DNA from 2 places in the Bradyrhizobium sp. SZCCHNRI20481 genome. Region 2 is predicted to be linked to the other one. Evidence: riboswitches for the same ligand, from Rfam matches in the RefSeq annotation. Region 2 holds a riboswitch; the other holds the start of a gene.
What was found. A riboswitch is a leader RNA that binds a small molecule or an ion and turns the genes downstream of it on or off. The one in region 2 is predicted to bind cobalamin.

Region 1: another riboswitch for cobalamin. It lies ahead of QX132_RS13100 (TonB-dependent receptor plug domain-containing protein); the one in region 2 lies ahead of QX132_RS20150 (HupE/UreJ family protein).

Annotation. Positions count from the first base shown of each region.
Region 1 covers NZ_JAUEUE010000007.1:85,333-93,039, reverse strand. The annotation lists gene ilvC (ketol-acid reductoisomerase) at 1-955, shown strand, start outside; gene QX132_RS13105 (hypothetical protein) at 1,038-1,616, opposite strand; gene QX132_RS13100 (TonB-dependent receptor plug domain-containing protein) at 1,687-3,768, opposite strand; cobalamin riboswitch at 3,864-4,082, opposite strand; gene QX132_RS13095 (DUF2336 domain-containing protein) at 4,271-5,383, opposite strand; gene QX132_RS13090 (SDR family oxidoreductase) at 5,928-6,785, shown strand; gene QX132_RS13085 (hypothetical protein) at 6,785-7,093, shown strand; gene QX132_RS13080 (response regulator transcription factor) at 7,125-7,707, opposite strand, start outside.
Region 2 covers NZ_JAUEUE010000012.1:38,668-46,374, forward strand. The annotation lists gene cobN (cobaltochelatase subunit CobN) at 1-1,652, opposite strand, end outside; gene cobW (cobalamin biosynthesis protein CobW) at 1,662-2,699, opposite strand; gene QX132_RS20145 (DUF1636 domain-containing protein) at 2,719-3,114, opposite strand; gene QX132_RS20150 (HupE/UreJ family protein) at 3,118-3,750, opposite strand; cobalamin riboswitch at 3,869-4,062, opposite strand; gene cobU (bifunctional adenosylcobinamide kinase/adenosylcobinamide-phosphate guanylyltransferase) at 4,098-4,634, shown strand; gene cobO (cob(I)yrinic acid a,c-diamide adenosyltransferase) at 4,651-5,259, shown strand; gene QX132_RS20165 (cobyric acid synthase) at 5,264-6,757, shown strand; gene cbiB (adenosylcobinamide-phosphate synthase CbiB) at 6,744-7,707, opposite strand, start outside.

The sequences.
Region 1 (7,707 bases), on a different contig from region 2:
CGGCTACGGCAGCCAGGGCCATGCCCACGCGCTCAACCTGAAGGATTCCGGCGTCAAGGACGTCGCGATCGCGCTGCGCAAGGGCTCGGCTTCGGCCAAGAAGGCCGAGGGCGCCGGCTTCAAGGTGATGGAAGTCGCCGAGGCCGCCAAATGGGCCGACCTGGTGATGATGCTGACCCCGGACGAGCTGCAGGGCGACATCTATCGCGAGCACCTGCACGACAACATGAAGCAGGGCGCCGCGCTCGTATTCGCCCACGGCCTCAACGTGCATTTCAACCTGCTCGACCCGCGCCCCGATCTCGACGTGCTGATGATCGCCCCGAAGGGCCCCGGCCACACCGTCCGCTCCGAATACCAGCGCGGCGGCGGCGTGCCGTGCCTGATTGCGATCGCCAAGGATTCCTCGGGCAACGCCCATGACCTCGGCCTGTCCTACGCCTCGGCGATCGGCGGCGGCCGCGCCGGCATCATCGAGACCACCTTCAAGGAAGAGTGCGAGACCGACCTGTTCGGCGAGCAGGCGGTGCTGTGCGGCGGCCTGGTCGAGCTGATCAAGGCCGGCTACGAGACCCTGACCGAGGCCGGCTACGCCCCGGAGATGGCCTATTTCGAGTGCCTCCACGAGGTGAAGCTGATCGTCGACCTGATCTATGAAGGCGGCATCGCCAACATGAACTACTCGATCTCCAACACCGCCGAATATGGCGAATACGTCACCGGCCCGCGCATCGTCACGGCCGAGACCAAGGCGGAGATGAAGAAGGTGCTCGGCGACATCCAGTCCGGCCGCTTCGCACGTGACTGGATGCTGGAGAACAAGGTCAACCAGACCTCGTTCAAGGCGACCCGCGCCAAGCTCGCCCAGCATCCGATCGAGGAGGTCGGCGCCCGGCTGCGCGACATGATGCCCTGGATCAAGAAGGGCGCGCTGGTCGACAAGTCGAAGAACTGAGTTCGCGCAGGACTTGCTGAGAATTGAGAACGGCGGGCCGAGGCCCGCCGTTTTTGTTTGGTAGGTGAGTCCTTAGGCTGTTTCAGGACGTCGCGCGGCGTGAGGCCAGCGGCGCGAGCAGGCGGACGATCTCGCTGACAGCGACCAGGCCGACGAGCCAGGCGGTGCTGGTCAGGCCGAGGCGGGCGACGATCGGGAGCGTGAAGCTCGCGGCACCGCCGAGCGCGGGCGTGGCGGCCAGCAGCACCAGCTCATACGCCGTGTAGGCGCCCAGCAGGGCGGCGGCAAAGGCGAGCGGAGCCGGGCTTGCGCGCAGAGCCTGCAGCACGCCCCGGGCCGTGGCAGTGGCGCTGAGCGCGGCGGCGCCGATCATCGCGCCCCAGGCCAGCGTGTTGGCATCGACCGGATAGTGCAGGGCGCCGAAGCCGATGCCCTGGTTGACCAGCCAGGCGCCGAGCATCACCGGCAGCGCCGTGCGCAGCGGAAGCATGGCGGCCGCAATCACGGCGAAGGCCGCAAACGGCGTCGCACAGGCGAACACGAAGCTCGCCAGCGCACAGGCGGTCGTCAGCAGCGCGAAACAAAACGCGGCTGCATGCCGCGGCGGGACGGGCGCGAGGCGAGCCTCGGAACCAGAGGGGGCGAGGACGTCGAGAGTCATGGAACATCTCCTGTTGTTGCAATTGTAGTCCAGTTTTGAGGCGGCTGTCAGCCGCTTCGGGAGGTCTGCATCACTGCACGCCGAAGCTCGCGAGCCGGATGCCGCCGAACACGCCGAAGCCGGGCGCCAAGAAGCCGGTCGGGTTCTGGGTGTGACGGTTGAACAGGTTATCGATCCGGCCAAACACCTTGACCTGGTCGGACAGCGCGTAGTCGCCGCGCAGGTTCACGAGCGCATAGCCGGGTGCGACGAGGCCGGTGGTCATGCCGTCGCGGCTGACATCGAGCCAGTCGCCGACCCGCAGCAAGGTGGCCGACAGGCTCAGCGCATCGATCGGCAGCCAGGTGGCGGTGGCGCTCCATTTCTCCTTCGGCCGGCGCAGCAACTGCTGGCCGGTAGCCGCGTCGACGGCGCGGGTGAAGGTGTAGTCCGCGCGCAGCGATATCCGATCGGTGAGCCGCGCCGTCACGAAGCTCTCGGTGCCTTCGGTGGTGGCGAGGCCGACATTGGCGTAGGAGGTGAAGGTCGCGTTGAAATTGATCAGGTTGGTGATGCTGTTGTGGAAGTAGGTCGTGCCGAAGCGGACGCGATCGTCGAACAGCGGCTGTTCGAAGCCGGCATCGTAGCCGGTGCTCTGCTCCGGCCGGAGGTTGGGATTGGCGAAGAAGTTGAACGCCGGAAAATCCTGGTGCAACTGGCTCAAGGTCGGTGCCTTGAAGCCGGTGCCGTAGCTCGCCTTCAGCTTGGTCTCGGTGACCGGCAGGATCACCGCCGGCGCGATCCGGTAGGTGCCATGGCCGCCGAACTGGTCGTTGACGTCGTTGCGCAGGCTCGCGACGACGAACCAGCGCTTCGCGAACTCGGTCTGCAGCTCGACGAAGCCGGCCTTGTTGCCGTTCTCGGCCGAAAGGTCGGTGGTCTTCAGCCGTTCGGTCTGCTGCTCCAGGCCGACGATCAGATTGTTGCGCGGGGCGAGCTCGGTCACCGCGTGCCAGTCATATTTGATGCGCTCGCCGGTCGCGACCGCGGCGACGGGATTACCGGCCGTCAGATCGGACGACCAGTTGTTCACATAGTTGACGCCGAAGTAGTTCCTGATGCGGCCGCCGAGCAGCGACCATACGGCTTCCTCGCGCGTCGCCAGTTGATGGACGGTGTGGTTGCTCTGGGCGGCGTCGGGAAAGCTGGGAAAGCCGCTGTCGCCGGTGAACAGCAGGGTGGCGTCGGTGTAGCGGACCACCGAATTGAGCGTCCAGGCCTCGTTGAGATCGACGCCGAGCTTGGACGAGGCGGTGACGTTGTCGTAGGCGTTGCCGATCGCCTTCTGCCCCGCAGGCAGCAATTGCCACGGGGTCACCGGAACGTCACCAGCGTCCAGACGCGCGACGTTGACTGCGTAGTTGACATTGTCCTGGGAGCCGCTGACGCCGGCTGACTGGTTGAAGGTCTTGAACGAGCCGCTCTCGACCGAGGCGGTCGCCCGCGCCGGTCCGTCGCCCTTGCGCGTGACCACCGAGATGACGCCGCCGATGGCATCGGAGCCGTACAGCCCGCTCTGCGGCCCGCGCAGCACCTCGAGCTGTTGGATGTCGGCGGCGAGCAGATGTGCGAAATCGAACGCGCCGTTGCCGTTGGTGACGTCGCCTGCGTCGATGCCGTCGATGATGAGCTTGGTGTGGTTGGCATTGGTGCCGCGCATGAAGACGTTGGTCTGGCCGCCCGGGCCGCCGGCCTGCACGATGTTCAATCCGGGGACCGTGCTCAGGATGTCCGGCACGGTGCGGGCCTGCTGCGCGGCGATATCCTTGTCGGTCACCACGGTGATCGCATTCGCGACGTTGGCGACCGGCGTCACAACGCCGGTCGGGCTGACGGCGACGGGGGCGCTGGCCGGCGCTGCCGGCTTTGCAGCCGGCGTCTGCCGTCGCGCGGCGTTGCGGGTTGGAGAACCGCCGGACACCGCCGGCCCTGCGGCAGCCGGCTTGCGCGGCGCGTCAACCTCGACCGGGGGCAGAAGGTCGGGGGAGGCGGATTGCTGCGCTGCTGTGGGCGAGGGGCCGAGCAGGGCGAATGACGAGAGGACGCAGAACGACGACAGAACGGCGCGACTGCGCCTGGCATGGGGAACGGGAGACACGAGGGACCTCGGCATGACGTCAGTGGCACGTCACCGCGAACGAGGTCTCACGCAGACCTTTGCAGACCTGCCTGAAAACGATGCCAATAACGCCCCGACCGGCATCCTCGCGTGTGACCACGGCTGACGGCAGGTCTCCTGGCTCGCGGGTCGTCACCTCCACGTCGCCTTCCCGGGACCGAGATTTCCCAGTGGCCTATGACGCGAGATTCGCCGCTTACAGTTGCGGGGGCAGCTGCGGCCTTCGATCACGTCTCTTGCGAGACGCATCCGGCACCGCATTCCCTTTTGAGCCCCGGTCGAGGGGCACCGTCACGATCACCGTAGGAGTGCGGGCGCACCAAAGTCAATCCGGCGCCCGGCGATCTCCTGGCGATAACGCTGGCCGGTCGGCTTGATGATGCCCGGCCGCCTGCGACAACCATAGCTGTCGTCCCTGCGTTCGCAGGGACGACAGCGGAGTATGAGGAGGCTCGCGAGTCGTTGCTGATGAGGATTGCGTCTTGTGAGCACCCGCTCACTTCTCGACCTTGTTGTGCACCATCCAGAATCGCAGCGTGCGCTGGGCGGTGTCGAGCGACAGGCGGCCGTAGTCGCGCTCGGCGAGCTTCAGGGTGTCGCTGTCGATGGCGTGCTTGATCGGCCGGTGGGTCAGGATCTTCGCCACCACCGACCAGGCCAGCCTGGCGGCACGGCAGGGGATCAGCACGATGTCGGTGCGCGGGCCCTCGAGCACCTTGGCCATCATCTCGGTCGGCACGTTGTTGAGCAGGCCGAGTGCGGCGGAAACCTCGCCGAACCGGCGGGTCTCGGCGAAGAAGGCGATGGCGGCATCGTTGAGCTCGTTCAGCCCTTTCATGCGCTTGACGGCCTCTTCGGCCAGCGTGAAGTCGCGCCCGACTAGGCCGCCGTCGCTGCGCGCAACGTCGGCGATCGCCTTGAGGATCTTCTTGATTTCCTGTTGCAACGCCGGCGGCGCCGAGGCCATTAGCTTGGCGCGCACGGCTTCGGTGGCGCGGCGCAGGAGGTCGCGCAGGTGCTTGGTGGGCAGATCGACGCGCAGCCCGATGATCTCGGACAATTCGTCGTCGTCCTCGGCATGCGCCATCATCCCGGAATAGCCGGTATCGGAGAAGCGCGCGGTCTGGTTGTTGGCGAGCTTGCGGATGACCCGGCGCTCGCCGCGGTCGACGATGATGTCGGTCACCGCCTCGGTCAGATGCGGACGGCTGGAGATCGCCATCAGGTGATCCTGGCCCTTGGTCGCCGCGACCTCGACCAGCGTATGCTCGGTCAGCCGGCTCGAGTGCATCAGCACGCTCTCGGCCACCGAGATTTCGTCGTCACGGGCGAGCTGCTGGATCAATTCGACGGGCGCGTAGTCGACCGGCGCGAGATGCTTGGAGAGCTCGGCCCGCGCGCGGGTCTCTACTCGCGAGACCAGCATGCACAGCACATTGTCGAACACCTTGATCTGGTCCTCGGTGAGGCGTTCGCCGTCATGCAGGAACAGATTGGTGACCTGGCGCAGCGTGTTGACGCGCTTCGCCGAGGAGCCGCTGCGGACGGCCTCTTCGAGCTCGGTGATGATGGAGTGTTCTGAAGGCGGGAGCTGTTCTGGCTGTGACACGATCGCGCTCGTTTGTCCGGATGGCCGGAGCGACAGCGACGCGCTTGTGATCCCGCTGCAAGGCTCTCGGCCGGAGCAGTTTTCGGCACGGGCGATAACAACGCGTTAGGGTCGGAGGACGTAGTACCCCGGAGAAACACGGATACGGAAAATTAAGGCGATACGCGTAGAGGGGACGACGAGCTGGAGCGCGGTTTTCCGGAGATTCGCCGGACAGGCGATGGAATGAGGCCCGAACACCTCCCCGCGGACGCGGCGACGACAGGCCAGCGAAACGGAAAGGTTAATGATCTCATAAGGTCACGGACCTTCCTTCATCCAGTTTGCTCGCTGCCCTCGATCTCACGTCAGCTGTCATCCTCCCAAGCATTGAAACTTAAACCCCATTCTTGCCGCGGCCATTTTGCTGATGCGCCGTGCGCTGCGTGCGGTCTCCCGGTGTTCCAGGGCGGGCTCGGAAGAGGGATGATCTCGCGCGAAAAATCAGCGCCAGCATCGCGCTGCATCCCGTGCGATAATCGCCGCGCAAATCGTTGAGGTCGCCATGAAATCCGTCGTCATCACCGGCGCGTCCACCGGCATCGGCTTCGCCTGTTCGAAGCTCCTGCTCGCGCGTGGCTTCCAGGTGTTCGGCAGCGTTCGCAAGCAGGCTGATGCAGACCGTCTGCGCAGCGAGCTCGGCGCCAACTTCACGCCGCTGCTGTTCGATGTGACCGACGAAGCGGCGGTGAAGGCGGCCGCCGGCGAGGTGCGAGCGGCGCTCAAGGGCGAGACGCTCGCCGGTCTGGTCAACAATGCCGGCATCGCCGTCGCGGGGCCGGTGACGGAGCTGCCGATCGAGCAGTTTCGCCATCAGATGGAAGTGAACGTCATCGGTCCGGTCATTGCGACCCAGGCGTTCGCGCCGCTGCTCGGCGCCGATCCGGCCATGAAGGGAGAGCGCGGCCGGATCGTGATGATCAGCTCGGTCGCGGGCCGCAACGGCAACCCGCTGATGGCGCCGTATTCGACCTCGAAGCATGCGGTCGAGGGGCTATCCGAGAGCCTGCGCCGCGAGCTGATGCTGTTCGGCATCGACGTCATCGTCATCGCGCCGGGGGCGGTGAAGACGCCGATCTGGGCCAAGGCCGAGGAGGTCGACCTGTCGCCGTATCAGGCCTCGCCGTTCTTCCCGGCGCTGCAGAAGATTCGTGGCTTCATACTGCATCTCGGCAAGACCGGGCTGCCGGCCGAGACCATCGCCGCGCGGGTGGCCGACGCCTTGACCCTGCCGGCGCCCAGGGTGCGCTACGAGATCGCGCCCGATGCTATCAGGCAATGGATCGTGCGGGTGCTTCCGAAGCGGACCGTCGATCGCATCATTGCCAAGCGGCTCGGCCTGACGCCGGTGACCAGGGCCTGATGCGGGCGATGACGACCATCGGCAAGACCCAGGCGGAGCTGACCCGCCTGGTCGAGGAGGAGATTCGCGCGCAGCCGGGGTGCGAGACGGCACGCGTGCCGGCCGTTCATGCGCTCGACGTGCGCAGTGGCCGCAACTGGGAGATCCCGCACGTCGTTCTCGGCGACAGCCTGATCAGCGACGTCGACCGCGCCGTGATGAGCGTGCAGCGCCGACTCGGGCGCGAGTTTCACCTGATCGATGATCCCGTCACGGAGCCAGCGTCGGAAGCCGCCGCGACGCCGCAGATCGACACCGACGACTCCTGACATTCCCTGCGCTGACGTGAGCGCTGCGGGCTCAGGTCAGCAGGCCCTGCCGCAGCGCCAGCCGTACCAGCTCGATGTCGCTGGCGACGCCGAGCTTGTCCTTGATCAGCGAGTGCAGGTTGGCAACCGTCTTCGGGCTGAGATGCAGCGCTGACGCGATCTCGTCGGTGGTCCGTTCGGCCAGCAGCATCTGCATCACCTCGAACTCGCGCGCGGACAGGACGTCGGCGGCCGCCCGCTCGCCGGACAGCCGGCTGAGCGCGAGCTCGTGATCGATGTCGGGGCTGATCGCGATGCGGCCGGCGAGCACGTCCATGACGGCGCGCACGAGCGTCTCCGGAGGGCTGCTCTTGGTGACATAGCCGCGGGCGCCGGCGCGGATCGCCTGCACCGCGAAGCCCGCATTCTCATGCATCGTGAAGACGAGGATGCGCGCGCTACGATCCCATTGCCGGATGCGGCGGATGCCCTCGATGCCGCCGACGCCCGGCATGGTCAGGTCCATGATAACGAGATCGGGCCTGACCTCCTTGAACAGCCGGTAGGCTTCGGCGCCATCGGCGGCCTCGGCGACCACGCGCAGCCCCGGCTGCTTCTGCAGCATCGACCTGTAG
Region 2 (7,707 bases):
GCCAGCGCCTTGCCCGGCAGCCATTCCAGTGTGCCATGCGCACCGAGATGAATCAGCGCATCGATCCGCTCGGCCTCACGCAGATGCGCATAGAGCGCGACATAGGCGTGCCGCGGAGGCACGCTCGTGTCATGGTAGCCAGACTTGCGATCGGCGCGATTGCCACGATCCGGCTGTAGCAGGATCGATAGTTGTCCGGCGTGCAGCACCGAAAAACGAAAGGCGCCATCTCGAACCGCCGGGTCGGCTTCCGCCTCTCCCCAATTGTCATGCAAGGCACGCTGCAGATCGTCCGGCAACAGCGCCAGAGCACACCGATAGGCCGCGAGCGGCACGACGAGCTCATCTGCCTCGTCCCGCAGCAGCGCGTCGACATCTTCGGCGGTCGGCGCTGCGCGGCCGATATCGTACCCCGCCTCCGCCAACAGCCGCGCAATGGCGGCTGCGCTTTCGCTGGTGTCGAGACCGACAGCGTAGCCGCGGCGCCCGCCGCGCGCCGGATAGTCGGAGAGCAGCAGCGCCACGCGCCGCTCGCTTGCCGGCAGCGCCCGCAGCCGCGCCCATCGCGCCGCGAGCCGGGCGACGTAAGCGATGCGGTCGTGTCGGGGCACATAGCGCATCGTGCCGAACTGCAGACGCTCATCCGCGGGCGCTTCGCCCTTGAACGCAATCGGGCGCGCCAACAGTCGGCCGTCGAGCTCCGGCAGAACGACATTCATGGCCAGATCCGTCGGCGACAGTCCGCGCGCCGACGAGGCCCAGGCCTCTTCGGTGCTCTGCGCCTGGATGATCTGCAAGACCGGCGCGTCCGCGAGGTCGAGCACCGTGGTGCCGTCGTCGCGCAGCGCCGAGAACGCGGTGGCGTTCAAAATGATCGCAGGACGCCGGCGCTGGACGAGTCGCGCCAGTGCATCCCCGATATTGGGATCCTTCAGGCTGGTCACCGCGACCGCGACTGCCGCCAGCCCTTCACCTTCGAGCGCCCGCATCAGGTCCGCGATCCCTGCCGTATCCGCGGCGAGCAGGCCCGCACGGTAGAACACGATCAACGCGGTGGGCCGCGCATCATCGTGGCCGCAGAGATCATCGATGCCGACGGCTCCGCGATCGGGCATGAAGCCGACGATCGAACCGATCGCGACCGGCTCCGCAAAATGCGCGTCGCGCCCGAGCAGCGTCGCGAGATAGCGCAGGGCCTCGCGCGCATTGCCGACGCCGCCCTCGTGCAGATAGCCGTAGAGACGCGAGGTCGCGTCCTGCGGCAGGGTCGAGAGCGCATCGAGCCTCTCGTCGGCGCGATCATCACCCGGCAGTGCCGCGAACAGGATGTGGCGGCTGCGGCAGACCGATGCGATGCGCTCCAGCCCGTAGCGCCAATAGTCGAGCCCGCCGAGACAGCGCACGACGACGGCGCGCGCGCCCAGCACGACGCGGTCGACATAGAGATCGACCGACATCGGATGCTTCAGCCGTTTCAGGCTCGCGAGGCGCAGGCTCGGCAGCTCATCCGACGACGCGGTCCAGGCCTCGGCCAATGCCGACAAGTCGCTATCCGAGAACGACAGCACGACGATTTCGGCCGGCGACTGCGCAAGATCCACGGCCTGTTCGAGGTCGTCGAGATCCGCGCCCGTTGTCGCCAGCAGGTGCATCGGTCCCGCCTATCCTGTGATCAGGCTCTGGATGGCGGCGGCATCGAGGCCGCGCTCGCCGATGATCACCAGCCGCCCCTGCCGCGATTCGCCGGATCGCCACGGGCGCTCGAACTGATGCTGGATGCGGTTGCCGACGGCCTGCACCAGGAGGCGCAGCGGCTTGCCGGCGACTTCCACGAACCCCTTCACGCGCAATACGTCATGCGCGTCGACGGCGGCCGCGATGCGGTCGACGAGCGCATCGGGCGAAGCCTGCGCCGGAACGTCGAGCACGAAACTCTCGAAATCGTCGTGGTCGTGCTCGGCCTCGTTGTCGTGATGTGACGGTCGGGCCGCGAGATCGTCCTCCGCTGCGGCACCGAGCCCGAGCAGAATTGAAGCCGACAGCCTGCCGTGCTCCGTCGCGATCACCTTGACGGCACGCTGCACCTTCGCCGTGATCTCGGCCGCGACATCCTTGCGCTGCTCCTCGCTCATCAGGTCGCTCTTGTTCATCACAACGAGATCGGCGCACAGCAGCTGGTCCTCGTAGACCTCCTCCAGCGGGTTGTCGTGATCGAGTGAAGCATCACTGGCGCGCTGCGCGGCGAGCGCTTCGGGATCGTCGGCGAAGCGTCCCGCGACCACCGCCGGGCCGTCGACGACCGCCACCACACCGTCGACGGTGACGCGCGTCGCGATCTCCGGCCAGTTGAAGGCCTGCACCAGCGGCTTCGGCAGCGCGAGCCCCGAGGTCTCGATCACGATATGCTCGGGCGGCTCCTTCTGATCCAGCAGGCTCCTGAGCGCGGGCACGAAATCATCGGCAACGGTGCAGCACAGACAGCCGTTCGACAGCTCGACGATGCGATCCTCCGGACAGTCCGGCACGCCGCAGCCTTTCAGGATGTCGCCGTCGATGCCGACATCGCCGAACTCGTTGACGATGATGGCGAGCCGGCGACCGTTCGCGGTCTCGATCAGGTTGCGCACCAGCGTGGTCTTGCCGGCGCCGAGGAAACCGGTGACGATGGTGCAAGGCGTCTTGGCGAACGACTTCGTCATGGCGATACGATCTCTCGTTTCAGCGTGGTGCTGACAGCGCGGGAACGCGCGCAACGGTGTTCTTGCGGATGTATTCGGGACGCTCGCGCCAGGCCGGCAGGCCGGCGTCATGGCGCTGATGCAGCTGCGCGAATGTCAGCACATCCTGAACATGCAGATCCGGATCGAGCGCGCCGAGCACATAGGTCCATTTGCCCGGCGCCGTCACCGCAACCGTGCACGCACGATTGCAGTTCGACAGGCACTCGACGCCGACCACGGTGACACCGGCGCGCTGCGCGGTCGGCAACGTCTCGATCGCGGCGAGCAGACGGGCTCCGGCCCGCGGCTGATCAGGCGGCGCAGCTTCCGTCACCTGCGTGCGGCAGGTGACACAGACGAACAGCGTCGTCTCACCAATCTCCGATGCGGACATCAATCAGCCGATCACGCCGGCTGCGGTCGCCGCGGCGACGCCGCCCACCAGCACGATGGCAGCGCCCGCGAGCCGCAGCGCCAGCGGTGCGGCCGCTTTGGCCTTCGCCGACAGCAGCCTGGTGCCGAGGAACGCGCCGGCGGCGATGAGGGTCTGGATCACGAGCAGACCGACGAGATAGGCCCCGAGCGGGGTGTTCTCGGCCCCAACGATCGATTCACCCAGCGCATATCCATGGACGAGGCCGGTCACGGCGAACAGGCCGGCGACGGGCAGCACGCCGAAACCGCCACGCATCACCACCACCAGACCGACCACGACGGTGGTCAGGCCGACCAGCAGCTCGGCAGCCGGGATGTTGGCCTTGGCCACATGAAGGCCGACGCCCGCGATCATCGCTGTGGTGAAGGCGAGCACCGGCGCGAAGCCGCGGCCCAGAAGCGCTGCAACGATGCCCGCGCCCACGATCGCGGCCAGGTGGTCGATTCCGATGACAGGATGGCCGAGGCCGGACAGCAGGCCCTGCGCAAACGTCTGCGGCAGCTTGCCCCCCATCATGTGATGCGCGAAGGCGGGATCGGCGGCGAGCAGCACCAGGCTCGCGGCTGCAAAGGTGGTGGTACGGGTCAACTTCATGGCCGTCTCCGTCGCTTGCCGGCTCCCCAGAGGACCGGACGATGCGCTGCATCCGACGGCATCCCACCCATCCCGGCGGGATCAGAACCAGCATCGCGACTCCCCGCGCGACGGGTCGGCCAACAGCAATGTCGACGGCAGGTCTCCTGGCTCTCGGGTCACCGCATGAAGCCACCTTCCCGGTTTCCCAGTGGTGCTTTGGCCTCACACTCGCCGATTACAGTTGCGGGGGCAGCCACGGCCTTGGGTCAAGAACCCGCACCGTGTTCCCTAAATCTCTCCTTTCGGAGAACCGTCATCTGTTAGATACGGGTCGCGCCAAAGCCCGTCAATCGGAATCGTCCCCCATGGTCCCCGCCCGCCCGCATCCCGCCCTGCCGCGCCTCACCCTGGTGCTCGGCGGCGCGCGCTCCGGCAAGAGCCGCCATGCAGAGGCGCTCGTGACCGCCCTTCCCGCACCTTGGACCTATGTTGCGACCGCGCAGGCGTTCGACGATGAGATGAAGGACCGAATCGCGCAGCACAAAGCGCGCCGCACCGAGGGATGGCAGACGTTGGAGACCACGCATGATCTTGCAGGCCTGGTCCGTGCACGGGCAAATTCGAGCGCGCCGATGCTGATCGATTGCCTGACGCTGTGGCTCAGCAATGTGATGCTCGCCGACATGAACGTGGCGGCAAGATCAGCCGAGTTGATCGACGCGCTCAGGAACGCGCGTGGCCCGATCGTGGCCGTGTCCAACGAAGTCGGACTCGGCATCGTGCCGGACAATGCGCTTGCCCGCGCCTTCCGTGATGCGCAGGGACGGCTGAACCAGAACGTCGCGGCCGTCGCGGATCGCGTGATCCTGATGGCGGCCGGCCTGCCGCTGACATTGAAGTAACGGGAAGGACATGCCGATGACCGAAAGCGCCGACGATTCACGCCACAAGGCGAAGATGGAGAACCGCAAGGCGGTGCAGGATGCCGAGGTCGCCTCCAAGACCGTCGAGAAGGGCCTGCTGATCGTTCACACCGGCAAGGGCAAGGGCAAATCGACGGCGGCCTGGGGCCTGATGCTGCGCGCACTCGGCCGCGGTTTTCGCATCGGCGTCGTGCAGTTCGGCAAGGGCGCGTGGGAAACCGGCGAGCGCAAGGCGATCGAGCGGTTCGGCGACCAGGTGTCGTGGCACACGCTCGGCGAAGGCTTTACGTGGGAGACGCAAGATCGCGCGCGCGACGTCGCCGCGGCCGAGCGCGCCTGGACGAAGGCTCGGGAATTGCTGGCGGATCCTTCGATCCGGCTGCTCGTTCTCGACGAGCTCAACATCGCGCTGCGCTATGATCACCTTGATATCGCAGATATCGTCGCCACGCTCGCCGCGCGCCGTCCCGATCTGCACGTGGTGGTCACCGGGCGCAACGCCAAGCCGGAGCTGATCGAGGCCGCCGATCTCGTCACCGAGATGAACCTCGTGAAGCATCACTTCGCAGCCGGCGTGAAGGCGCAGGAAGGCATCGAGTACTGAGCTCATGAGCGCGCGCGCCATCATGTTCCAGGGCACCGGCTCCGACGTCGGCAAATCGCTGATCGTCGCGGGGCTCGCGCGCGCGCTGACATTGCGCGGCCTCAAGGTGGCGCCGTTCAAGCCGCAGAACATGTCGAACAACGCCGCCGTCACCGCTGACGGCGGCGAGATCGGCCGTGCCCAGGCGCTGCAGGCGCGCGCGGCGCGGCGGCCGACGACCGTGCACATGAACCCGGTGCTGCTGAAGCCGCAGAGCGAGATCGGGTCGCAGGTCGTGGTCCAGGGTCGCGTCATCGGCAACGCCAAGGCATCCGCCTATCAGGCGATGAAGCCGCAACTGATGGCGGCCGTGCTCGACAGCTTCCATCACCTCGCAGCGGATGCCGACATCGTGCTGGTCGAAGGCGCAGGCTCCGCCTCCGAGATCAACCTGCGCGCGGGCGACATCGCCAACATGGGTTTTGCGCAAGCGACGCAGATTCCGGTGGTGCTGATCGGCGATATCGATCGGGGCGGCGTGATTGCGAGCCTGGTCGGCACCAGGACTGTGATCCCGCCGGACGATGCCGCGCGCGTGGCAGGTTTCCTCGTCAACAAGTTTCGCGGCGATCCGGCCTTGTTTGCGTCGGGCATGAACGAGATCGCGCAGCGGACGGGGTGGACATCGCTCGGGCTCATTCCGCATTTTTCGAATGCGCGCCGCCTGCCAGCGGAGGATGCGCTTGGCCTGGCTGAACGCGGATCATCGGGAGGACAACGGCCGAAGGTCATCATCCTCGCCTACCCGCGCATCTCCAATTTCGACGAGTTCGATCCGTTACGGCTGGAGGACGGAATCGATCTGCAGTTCCTGCGGCCGGGCAAACCCATTCCCGGCGACGCATCGATGGTGATCCTGCCGGGCTCGAAGGCCACGATTGCCGATCTCGCCGCCTTGCGTGAAGTCGGCTGGGACATCGATCTTATCGCGCATCTGCGCCGCGGCGGCCGCGTGCTCGGCATCTGCGGCGGCTATCAGATGCTGGGGCACGTGATCTGCGACCCCGACGGACACGAGGGCACGCCCGAGTCCGTCGCGGGACTTGGCCTGCTCGACGTCGAAACGACATTGACCGATGACAAGGCGTTGCGCGAGGTCCAGGGCACGCTGACGGAAGATCAGCTGTCGTTCCGCGGTTACGAGATGCATATCGGCCGCACTGACGGACCGGCGACACAGAGCCCCTTCCTGACCTTCTCCGACGGCCGTCGCGATGGCGCCATCGCAGCGAACGGCCTGGTTACCGGCTGCTATGTGCATGGCCTGTTCGCCGATGATGGCCTGCGCGCCCATTGGCTGCGCAGCCTCGGCGCAACGACAAGCGGCTTAGCCTATGAGACCGATGTGGACACGACGTTGGATGCACTCGCGGCGCATCTCGAGCGCTACGTCGACGTGGACCGTATCCTGGCATTGGCGAGCAAGCCCGCGCCGCCCGTGGCGGCTACAGGATCCTGACCAGGACGAGTCCTGCGACGACCAGGGCCTGAACCAGACAGGCCAGCCGATACAGCCGCAAGGCCTGCCGGATGTCGGACGCGTCGAGATCGGCGCGCCCGTCGCCCATCCAGGCATCGGTGACCAGATGGCCGTGATAGACGCGCGGCCCCGCCAGGCGCAGTCCGAGCGCACCGGCCATCGCCGCTTCCGGCCAGCCGGCATTGGGCGAACGATGCTTCGACGCATCACGTGCAACGGCTCGCACCGCGGCCGAAGCCGAGGCGCTCGGGATGCAGGCCGCAGCGGCTGCGATCCACAGCGCGGACAGGCGCGAGGCCGGCAAGTTGACGAGATCGTCGAGCCGCGCCGCCGCCCAGCCGAACGCGCGGTGCCGGTCCGAGAGATGACCGATCATGCTGTCCGCGGTGTTGAGAGCCTTGTAGATCAGGATGCCCGGCAGCCCGCCGACGACGAGCCAGAACACGGGCGCGACGACGCCATCGGAGAAGTTTTCTGCCAGGCTCTCGATCGCGGCCCGCGCAACGCCTGCTTCATCCAGCCGATCGGGATCGCGGCCGACGATCATCGAGACGGCTCGGCGGCCGCCCTCGAGCCCCTCCTGCTCCAGTCCCTCTGCAACCGCGGCGACATGCGTGTCGAGACTGCGCTGGGCCAGCAGGCTGCTTGCCGCCACACCAAGGATGATCGTTGCGACCGGCTCGCCCACGGCCGCCTGCATCACCCATGCTGCGGCGAGGCCGATGGTCATCATGCCGGCCACGAGCAGACAGACGAGCCCGACGCCGCGGGCTCGTCGCGCGGCAAAGCCGTCTCCTGCCCCGTTCCAGCGGCGGTCCGCCCATGCTATCAGCGCACCCATCCACATCACGGGATGGCCGATCCGCCGCACCAGGACCTGGGGATAACCGACCGCCGCCTCGACGAGCAGCGCCGTGAGCGCGAGAGAG